Regions from separate parts of the Mesorhizobium sp. WSM4822 genome, predicted to be linked through region 1. Evidence: riboswitches for the same ligand, from Rfam matches in the RefSeq annotation. Region 1 holds a riboswitch; the other holds the start of a gene.

Region 1 (4,599 bases):
ACCGAGCAATTGAGGTAGATCCACCGCGTCCGCTGGACGAAGCAGGTGACAATGCCCATTTATGGCGAGACCACTTGCTTTCACGCAATTCCAGACGGAAAACCGCTACACACTTTTCCTGGAATTGCTTTTGAGGAGACGTGACATGGCGACTTCGACCGAACGTGCAGTCCTTGCCGGCGGCTGTTTCTGGGGCATGCAGGATTTGATACGGCGCTATCCCGGCGTCATCTCCACCCGTGTCGGCTACAGCGGCGGCGACGTGCCCAACGCCACCTACCGCAACCACGGCACCCACGCCGAAGCCATCGAGATCAATTTCGATCCGGCCATCACAAGCTATCGCACGCTGCTGGAACGCTTTTTCCAGATCCACGATCCGACGACCCGCAACCGCCAGGGCAACGATGTCGGGACGAGTTATCGCTCGGCGATCTATTACACCAGCGACGAACAGAAGCGCGTCGCCGAGGACACCATCGCCGATGTCGATGCCTCGGGCCTGTGGCCGGGCAGGGTCGTCACCGAGGTCGCACCCGTTGGTCCGTTCTGGGAAGCCGAGCCCGAGCATCAGGATTATCTGGAGAAATATCCCAACGGATACACCTGCCACTTCGTCAGGCCAGGCTGGAAGCTGCCGGTTCGCGAGACGGCGGTTTCGTAGATTCGCAACTGCGATTTGCCCTGCATTGCTGCTCGACGGTGTCGTCGAGCAGGTCATCGCATCCAAACCCCTTTCAGTCAGCGCACCGTGTCGCGTCGGCCATTGAGCTTTCACAACGTCCGAGCGCTCTTCGAACGCCTTCGTCAACGGCGAATGCGGATGCGGTAGGCAAACACGGTCAGGTGGTTGACAGCCTGCCGTATCGCGGTCCAATTGCGCAGGAAGAGTTGATTTCGGGAGACGGGCCGTGAAGAAAATCTACGAAAAGCCAGTGTTTGTAAAACGCGAGCGTCTTTCGGTTGTCACTGCCTTGGCATCGCCTTCCACTCAGCCGACCTGACAAGCTCGCCCTGATCTGTCGGCCCGTTTGAGCCGCCGAAGATGAGGCCGATCGAATCGACCGATCACTCGGAGCCGATCACAGCCGTTTTTGTCCTCGATATCTCTAACCATACGGGGCCTCTGCTCGCCGGCTGGCTAGAGGCTGGAAATGCAATTGGCGCGATCATCGTGCCCGGGTTCCGGCGTCGTCCCACCGGTTTCAGCATCGGCAATTTCCGACGAAGGCTTCAACGCAAGCTGCTGCTCAGGCGGTTTGTCGGTAACACGCCTGTCAAGTTGATCGAATTTGGCCGCCCTTACGATTGGAATGCGCTTGGTCGCCAATTGTCTGACCTCCGCGCCGATGTGCTGGTCTGCTACACTTTGCCTGTCTTGATCCCTCAAGAGGTTCTTGGCCATTTTTCCAAAGGCGGGGTCAACCTCCACCCGGCGCTGCTCCCCGACTATCGAGGGCCACATCCGACCCAGCGCTTGGCCGTGGACGGCCGGTGTGCGGCTCATGGCGGCGTCACGCTCCACAAGATGTCCGCCGGTTTTGACGAGGGTGACATTCTCGGGCAGGTGCCGTTTTCCGAAGCTGACTGGACCTCGAGAGAAGCCTTGGCCGACAGCACGGCAACCGCTATGCGGATTCTGGTGAGCGAGGCGGTGCCGGCCTACTGCCGGGGGCTGTTGTCAGGAATGCCGCAGCCGAAAGGCGACTTCGTCTGGGCACGGCTTCAGCCCAGCCACCTGATAATCTCGCCGGCCATGTCGGTCGAGCATGTTGTACGGCTATGGCATGTGCTCGGCCTTCTGCCAGGCATCTATCTTGAAATCGGAACGCGCAAAGTCAGACTGGGATTCCAGATCAGAAGGCTGGGGCCTTGCACAGGAAAGGCTCCGGTCAGGCGGTGGGGAACAGTGGAATTCGATCTCGCCAACGGTCGGGTCCTGTATTTTACCTACGGTAGAGTGCTCAAACGGCTGCTCAATTCAAAACACCTGTTTTTGCGCCCGCCCGCCGGAAAACCCGCTCCACAAATCCGGCTGTTCGGCAAAACGAGTGCTGCGGACCAGAGAAACGGATGAAGCCGCTGGGCGATGCCCAGCGGCTTCATCTGTGTGCGGTTACTTGCCACAATTATTATCGTTTACCGTTGGCGCCGTCGCGTTACCATCGGCGTCCGTCTGTGCGCCTTGCGGGTTGGTCGGGCAATTCTGATCCGCGTTCGAATTCATGTCCCCTACCGTGCCAGTCGTGCTGTTGGTCGTGCCCGGGTCGACAGTGTCCGGCTCGACCGTATTCGGTGAAGCCGGCGTGTTCGGCTCAACCGTCACCGATTTGCCGCTGCCGCTTCCATTTGCGTTGTTGCTGCCGGCGCTTTGCGCCATGGCTGACGTGGCCAGACCAATGGTGAGAACGGAAGCTGCGAGGATTTTCATGAACATGGTTTGTCTCCATTTCTGTGAAGTCGTCGCTTGTTTTCTACGAAAGTGATCGCGTTGCGACTGTGGGGACAACCGGTCGCGGCGGCGAAGGTTCCCGACAAAATTCCGCTCAGGCGCACCGTGACTGGCGCAATGCTTTTGGCGCAGTGCTCTGAAAAAACGGCTTTCCCTTGAACTCGAATGATGCTTTAAGGCGCACATCCACAGGGGTGCTCCGTACGGTCGGGGCTGAGACGGGGGCGGCAAGCCCACAGACCCTAGAAGCTGATCTGGGTAATACCAGCGGAGCGAGGCGGGCGATGTTTTCAGGCGCACAGATTTCCCTATACCCCATGACCGACGAATTCGTCGGTGTCATTCTTGGCGCGCTCGGTGCGCTCGATCCCTGGCGCGACAAGCTCAGGATCGAGACCGACGACATCTCGACCTTGCTGGTCGGGCCGCCCGAAGTGCTGTTTCCCGCCATGCGCGACCTCTTCGTGGCGGCGGCACGCAGCGGCAAACATTGCGTGTTGTCGGCCGCCATCTCGCGCGGGTGCCCTGGCGAGCCGGATGACCCGATCTGCCGCTCCGATGCACTTGGCGGGCCTGTCGGGCCACTCGGCCCGCGCAAGGATGCGGCCATCGCGGCGGTGCGCAATGCTGCTGCCACCGGCCAGTCGGCGGCGGCGCAGTTCTCGCTCTATGTGATGGGCACCGACGACCACATGGACGAGATCTACGGCTGCATCGATTTTCTCAAGCAGTCCGGCGTCTATGAGCGTTCCAAGCATTTCTGCACGAAACTGCGCGGTGATGCCGGTGCGATCTTTTCGGCGCTGGACGAGGCCTTCTGCCGCTTCGGACCAGGCGCCGGCCACGTAACCCTCGACGTCACGGTCTCGGCCAACAGCCCGTCGGCTGTCTGAGCCAGCCGCGCTTTCGCGCTGCCGTCAAAGGTTGTCTCCCGTGGCCACATCATCAGTCGCTTCGCGCCCGATCGCGAGCCTTCTTGTCAAGGCAATGCCGGCCATGATCTCGGTCGGTTTGCTCCTGCTGGCGTGGGAGCTTTATGCCACCTATTCCGGCATCAGGCCGACGACACTGCCGGCGCCGTCGCGCGTTTTCGAGCAAGCGCTGCTCAATCGCCAGGCGCTGGCCGACAACGCCATTCCGACCATCGGCGCCACGCTGCTCGGCTTCTCCTGTTCGCTCAGCGCTGCCTTCGTGCTGTCGATGCTGGTCGACTTCTTCCAGCCGCTGCGGCGTGCGCTGTTTCCTGTCTTAATCGTCAGCCAGACCTTGCCGCTGGTGGCGATCGCGCCGCTGGTGGTGCTCTGGTTCGGCTTCGGGCTGGCGCCCAAGATCATGCTGGTGGCGCTGGTTACCTTCTTTCCGATGCTGGTTGCATTAGTCGAGGGTTATGAGTCGACCGAGGCCGAGATCGGGCAAATGCTGCGCGCCATGGGAGCAGGGCGCTGGCGCATCTTCATGCTGGCACGGCTGCCTTCGGCGCTGCCCTATTTCTTCGCTGGTTTGAGGATCTCCATCACCTACGCCGTGGTCGGCGCGATCTTCGCCGAATATGCGGGGGCCGCGAAGGGGCTGGGCATCTACATGCTCAACGCCAAGAACAATTTCCGTCCTGACCTGGTTCTTGCCGCCGTCGGAGTGAGCGCTGCCCTGACCCTTGTCCTGTTCGGGTTGACTGTACTGCTGCAGCGCCTTGCGATGCCCTGGGAGCGGGCCGGCAAGGAAACCGCCGGGAAGGGGGCCTAGCGATGAGCCGGCTCGAACTGCGGCATGTGCGCAAGGCGTTCGGTGGGCTCGACGTGCTGGCCGATATTTCGCTTAGCGTCGGCGCTGGTGAATTCGTCTCGATCCTTGGACCCTCGGGCGCCGGCAAATCGACACTCTTCCAGCTCCTGACCGGCGCCGAGCATGGCGAGGGCGAGATGTTGTTCGACGGCGCGCCGCTCGACGACCACGGCAGGCATTTCGCCTTCATGCCGCAGCGTGACGCGCTGATGCCGTGGCGGCGCATCCTCGAAAACGCGACGCTCGGGCTCGAAGTGCAAGGCATGAGGAGACAGGCGGCGCGGGCGCGCGTTGCGCCGTTGTTTGCCGAATTCGGGCTTGCCGGCTTCGAGCGGCATTTTCCAGCGCAACTGTCCGGCGGTATG
Region 2 (4,599 bases), on a different contig from region 1:
GCTGGCGCATGGTCTGCAACTCGCCGAGCCGGCGCATGTTTCGCTTGCGCCGCGCCGTCACGCCGTAGCGCAGCCAATGCTCTTCGCGAACGATCTGGCGGCCGAGTTTATGCTGCTCGCGCTCTTCTTCCTCCAGGACTAGGTCGCGCCATTCCTCGAAATGGCCAAAGCCCTTGTCCAGCCTGCGGGTCTGGCCGCGATCGAGCCAGATGGTGGCGCGCGACACACGTTCGAGAAAGCGGCGGTCGTGCGAGATGACGATCAGTGCCGAGGAGGTGCGGATGAGTTCTTCTTCCAGCCATTCGATGACCGAGAGGTCGAGATGATTGGTCGGCTCATCGAGCAGCAGGATGTCTGGCTCCGGCGCCATGACGCGGGCAAGGGCAGCACGCCTCGCCTCGCCGCCCGACAGATCGTTCGGACGTTCCTCACCCGACAGTCCGAGATGCTCCATCAGATAGCTGGCGCGGTAGGGATCGTCGGCAGGGCCAAGCCCGGCCTCGACATAGGCGCGGACAGTGGCAAAGCCCTCCATGTCGGGCATCTGCGGCAAATAGCGGACAGTTGCCGAAGGCTGGCGGAACACCTCGCCGTCCTGCGGCTCGATCAGGCCAGCGGCGATCTTCAGCAGGGTCGACTTGCCCGACCCGTTGCGGCCGACCAGTGCGATCTTGTCGCCGGCCGAAGCCGTCAAGGCGGCGCCGTCGAGCAGCGGCGTGCCGCCGAAGGTCAGTTTTATCCCGTCGAGGTTGAGAAGAGGCGGGGCCATGTCAGCTTTCAGGTAAGGGATAGGGATGAGCGAGCAGCATCGCGCGGCCATGGCCGAGCGCGATTTCGAGGCGGCCCTTGATCTCGTTGGAAATGGTCAGCGACGAACCGAAGGCCACCTTGACGTGGTTCAGCGGCCATTTGGCGCCGGTGACGGTCAACCCGGCAAGCTCGGAAAAGCCGAGCACCGAAAACAGCGTGCCATCGGCATAGTCGAAGCCGGCCGTTCCGCGCAGCAGGGGAATGCCTTCCTGGGCGCCGCTGGTCAGGAGCACATCGGTCCCTGCTTCGGCCAGGCGCAAGGCAAGCGCCAGATGCAGGAAAGCGTGGTCGGCTCGCTTGCCGCCGAAAGCACCTGCTAGCACCAGGCGGGTCGCGCCGCGCTCGAGTGCGGCGGCGATGGCAAGTTCGCCATCGGTCTGGTCCTTTTCCGCCGGGAAGGTCCGGCGCGGCACGGAAGCGAGATCGTCCGGCAGGTTCGCCGGCACGGAATCGAAATCACCCACCCACAGCTCCGGCACGAGGCCCAGCAACTGCGCATGGCCTATGCCGGCGTCGGCGGCGATGACGCGGGAGCCTTCGACCTGACGGTCGAGCCGTGGCGTGCGGATGAGATCGCCGCCAAGCAGGATGGTGAATGTGCTCATATCGTGTGGCCCTTACCAGCCCGGCACGGGAAACGGAAGGCGGCAAACTCCCACTTGCGTGGCGGATCGGCCCGGCCTATGTGTCGAAACGCTCTAACGGGGTGCCGGACGCGATCTTCGCGGACCGGCTGAGAGGCAGTCTCGCCAACCCGCTGAACCTGATCCGGTTTGTACCGGCGGAGGGATTAGACGTTTCGGACAGTCCGACGCCTCAATTCCTTTCAATTCGAACGAAGGAGGCGCCGATGCGCACGCTTTTATACGCTCTTGTTTCAGCAACGGTCGTGGCCTTGTCCGGACCGGCCTTGGCCAAGGACAAGCTCACCGTCTACACCTATGAGAGTTTTACCGCCGACTGGGGCCCGGGTCCCGTGGTGAAGAAGGCGTTCGAGGCCGAATGCGGCTGCGATGTCGAGTTCGTCTCGGTCGCCGACGGCGTCGCGCTGCTCAACCGCGTCAGATTGGAAGGCGCATCGACCAAGGCCGATATCGTGCTTGGCCTCGACACCAATCTCACCGCCGATGCCAAGGCGTCAGGCCTGTTCGCGCCGCATGGCACGGTGGCCGACGTCAATGTACCGGGCGGCTGGAGCGACGACACTTTTGTCCCCTTTGATTACGGCTATTTCGCTGTCGTCTACGACACCGAGAAGCTGAAGAACCCGCCGAAAAGCCTGAAAGAGCTGGTCGAAGGCAGTGCCGACGACAAGATCGTCATCCAGGATCCACGCACCTCGACGCCGGGCCTCGGCCTGCTTCTGTGGGTCAAGTCGGTTTATGGCGACAAGGCGCCGGAGGCCTGGGCCAAGCTCAAGCCGAAGGTGCTGACCGTGACGCCGGGCTGGAGCGAGGCCTATGGGCTGTTCACCAAGGGCGAGGCGCCGATGGTGCTGTCCTACACGACGTCGCCGGCCTATCACATGATCGCCGAGAACACCGGGCGCTACCAGGCCGCCTCCTTCGAGGAGGGCGAGTATCTGCAGATCGAGGTGGCGGGTATCACCACGACGGGAGCCAAGAATCCGCTGGCGGCCAAGTTTATGGCCTTCATGACCGGGCCTAAATTCCAGGATGCCATTCCCGAGACCAACTGGATGTTCCCGGCCGGCAAGACCGACAAGCCGCTCAATCCGGCCTTTGATAAACTGGTCAAGCCGACCAAGACCTTGCTGTTCAGCCCGCAAGAGGTCGCTGCCAATCGCAAGGCCTGGGTCGATGAATGGCTTGCGGTGATGAGCAAGTAGGGCGCGAGCCGCGTCGCATGTTTGCGCCAAGCCGCCCCCCTCTGGCCTGCCGGCCATCTCCCCCTCAGGGGGGGATATCGGCAGCTTTATCGCCTCTCTTAGTCCTGCCACTCTTGAGAATAGCGAAGGCGGCTGAGTGCGCAATCTCCCCCCTTGAGGGGGAGATGTCCGGTAGGACAGAGGGGGGTGGGCTCGGCCTTCGCCAGATATTCCCCTCGATCAATACCCGTCGCAGGGTTGGATAGCGCGAGATGCGTACGCGCCATCCAGCCGATCCCCGCGTCAGCGCCGGCATTGTCGCGCTTGCCGCGATCGCGCTGCTGATCGGCGGCGCGTTTGCCGGCCTGCTTTTCGAGGGCGCCCATGATTTCTCGGGCGCCTGGGCAGCCTTCGATCCCTATCTGCTTCGCGTCATTCGCTTCACGCTCTGGCAAGCGGCGCTCTCGACGCTGCTTTCGGCCATCCCGGCGCTGTTCGTGGCGCGGGCTCTGTCGCGACATCCACGTTTCTTCGGCCGCGCCTTCATCCTGCAGATCTTCGCCGTGCCGTTGGCGCTGCCGGCTATTGTCGCAGCGCTCGGCATTCTGGCGCTTTATGGCCGTGCCGGCTATTTCGCCGGCGTGCTTGCCCTGATCGGCGGCGGAAGCTGGCCGGGTATCTATGGCCTGTCCGGCATCCTCGTCGCCCATGTCTTCTTCAACCTGCCGCTGGCGACGCGGCTGTTCCTCGAGGCGCTGCAGACCATACCGGCCGACCAATGGCGGTTGGCGAGCCAACTCGGCATGGCGGCGCGGCCGGCGTTCCGGCTGATCGAATGGCCAACGCTGCGCGCCGCACTGCCCGGCGTCGCCGGGCTTGTGTTCATGCTCTGCATCACATCCTTCACGATCGTGCTGACGCTCGGCGGCGGGCCGGCCGCGACGACGCTGGAGGTCGGCATCTACCAGGCGCTGCGCTTTGATTTCGATCCCGCGCGGGCCGTTACACTGACGCTGTTGCAGATTGCCCTGACCTTTATCGTTGTGCTGGCCCTGACGCGCCTGGGCGCCAATGTGGTCGGCGACACCAATTTGCCGGTCGCGCAACGTCGGTATCTCTCAGTCCATCGGAGCGAGACCTGGTTGAACGCGCTACTCATCATCCTGGCGCTGCTGTTCGTCGTTGGGCCGATGGCGGCAACCGTGATGGCCGGGTTGGGTGCGGATCTCGGCCGGTTGGCCGGTGAGGCCACTGTCCGGCAGGCAACGCTGACCAGCGTGGTGCTGGCCTTCCTGTCGGCACTGCTCTCGGTGATGCTGTCGCTGGCGCTGACCATGGCGCGGCGGGCACTGGCGCTGAACCGCCGTGCCGGCGCAAAGACACTGCTCGAACACGCTGCCGATACAGGCGCCGGCTTTGTCCTTGTCGTGCCGCCGATCGTCGTCGGCGCCGGCTGGTTCCTGTTGCTGCGCCATGCCGGCGATGTCTTTGCCATCGCCCCGGTCATGGTCGTCACCGTCAACGCGGTGATGGCGATGCCATTCGCCCTGCGCGCCGTGCGTCCCGCCTATGATGCGGCGAGCGAGCGTCACGAACGGCTCTGCGCACAGCTCGGCATTGCGGGCTGGAACCGGCTGATGCTGGTCGACTGGCCGTCGCTGCGGCGCCCGCTCGCCACGGCCTTCGCTTTCGCCATGGCGCTGTCGCTGGGCGATCTCGGTGTCATTGCCCTGTTCGGCAGTGATTCCGTGCAGACATTGCCCTACCTTCTTCTGGCACGGATGGGCAGCTACCGCACCGAGGATGCCGCCGGCCTGGCACTGCTGCTCGGCCTCGTCTGTCTCGCGTTGATCGTGGCGGCGCACTGGCTGGGAAGGGAGAAGGTCCGCGATGCGTGAGAGGGCGGCCAGCAGGCTCGAGAAGGGCGCGCCGGTGCGGCTGGACAAGGTGTCGTTCAGTTA

Evidence for each region. A riboswitch is a leader RNA that binds a small molecule or an ion and turns the genes downstream of it on or off. The one in region 1 is predicted to bind thiamine pyrophosphate.
Region 2: it holds a riboswitch for thiamine pyrophosphate, as region 1 does, so the genes downstream of both, thiB (thiamine ABC transporter substrate binding subunit) here and AC0L3E_RS14800 (YkoF family thiamine/hydroxymethylpyrimidine-binding protein) in region 1, are expected to answer to the same signal.

The regions. Positions count from the first base shown of each region.
Region 1 covers NZ_JBVVQM010000005.1:364,493-369,091, reverse strand. Annotated here, with positions in the region: gene AC0L3E_RS14820 (ArnT family glycosyltransferase) at 1-13, shown strand, start outside; gene msrA (peptide-methionine (S)-S-oxide reductase MsrA) at 146-664, shown strand; gene AC0L3E_RS14810 (formyltransferase family protein) at 1,046-2,077, shown strand; gene AC0L3E_RS14805 (RodZ family helix-turn-helix domain-containing protein) at 2,117-2,437, opposite strand; TPP riboswitch at 2,633-2,746, shown strand; gene AC0L3E_RS14800 (YkoF family thiamine/hydroxymethylpyrimidine-binding protein) at 2,737-3,345, shown strand; gene AC0L3E_RS14795 (ABC transporter permease) at 3,449-4,195, shown strand; gene AC0L3E_RS14790 (ABC transporter ATP-binding protein) at 4,198-4,599, shown strand, end outside.
Region 2 covers NZ_JBVVQM010000003.1:160,096-164,694, reverse strand. Annotated here, with positions in the region: gene AC0L3E_RS08825 (ABC-F family ATP-binding cassette domain-containing protein) at 1-769, opposite strand, end outside; gene AC0L3E_RS08820 (thiamine diphosphokinase) at 771-1,415, opposite strand; TPP riboswitch at 1,503-1,617, shown strand; gene thiB (thiamine ABC transporter substrate binding subunit) at 1,661-2,659, shown strand; gene thiP (thiamine/thiamine pyrophosphate ABC transporter permease) at 2,911-4,536, shown strand; gene thiQ (thiamine ABC transporter ATP-binding protein) at 4,529-4,599, shown strand, end outside.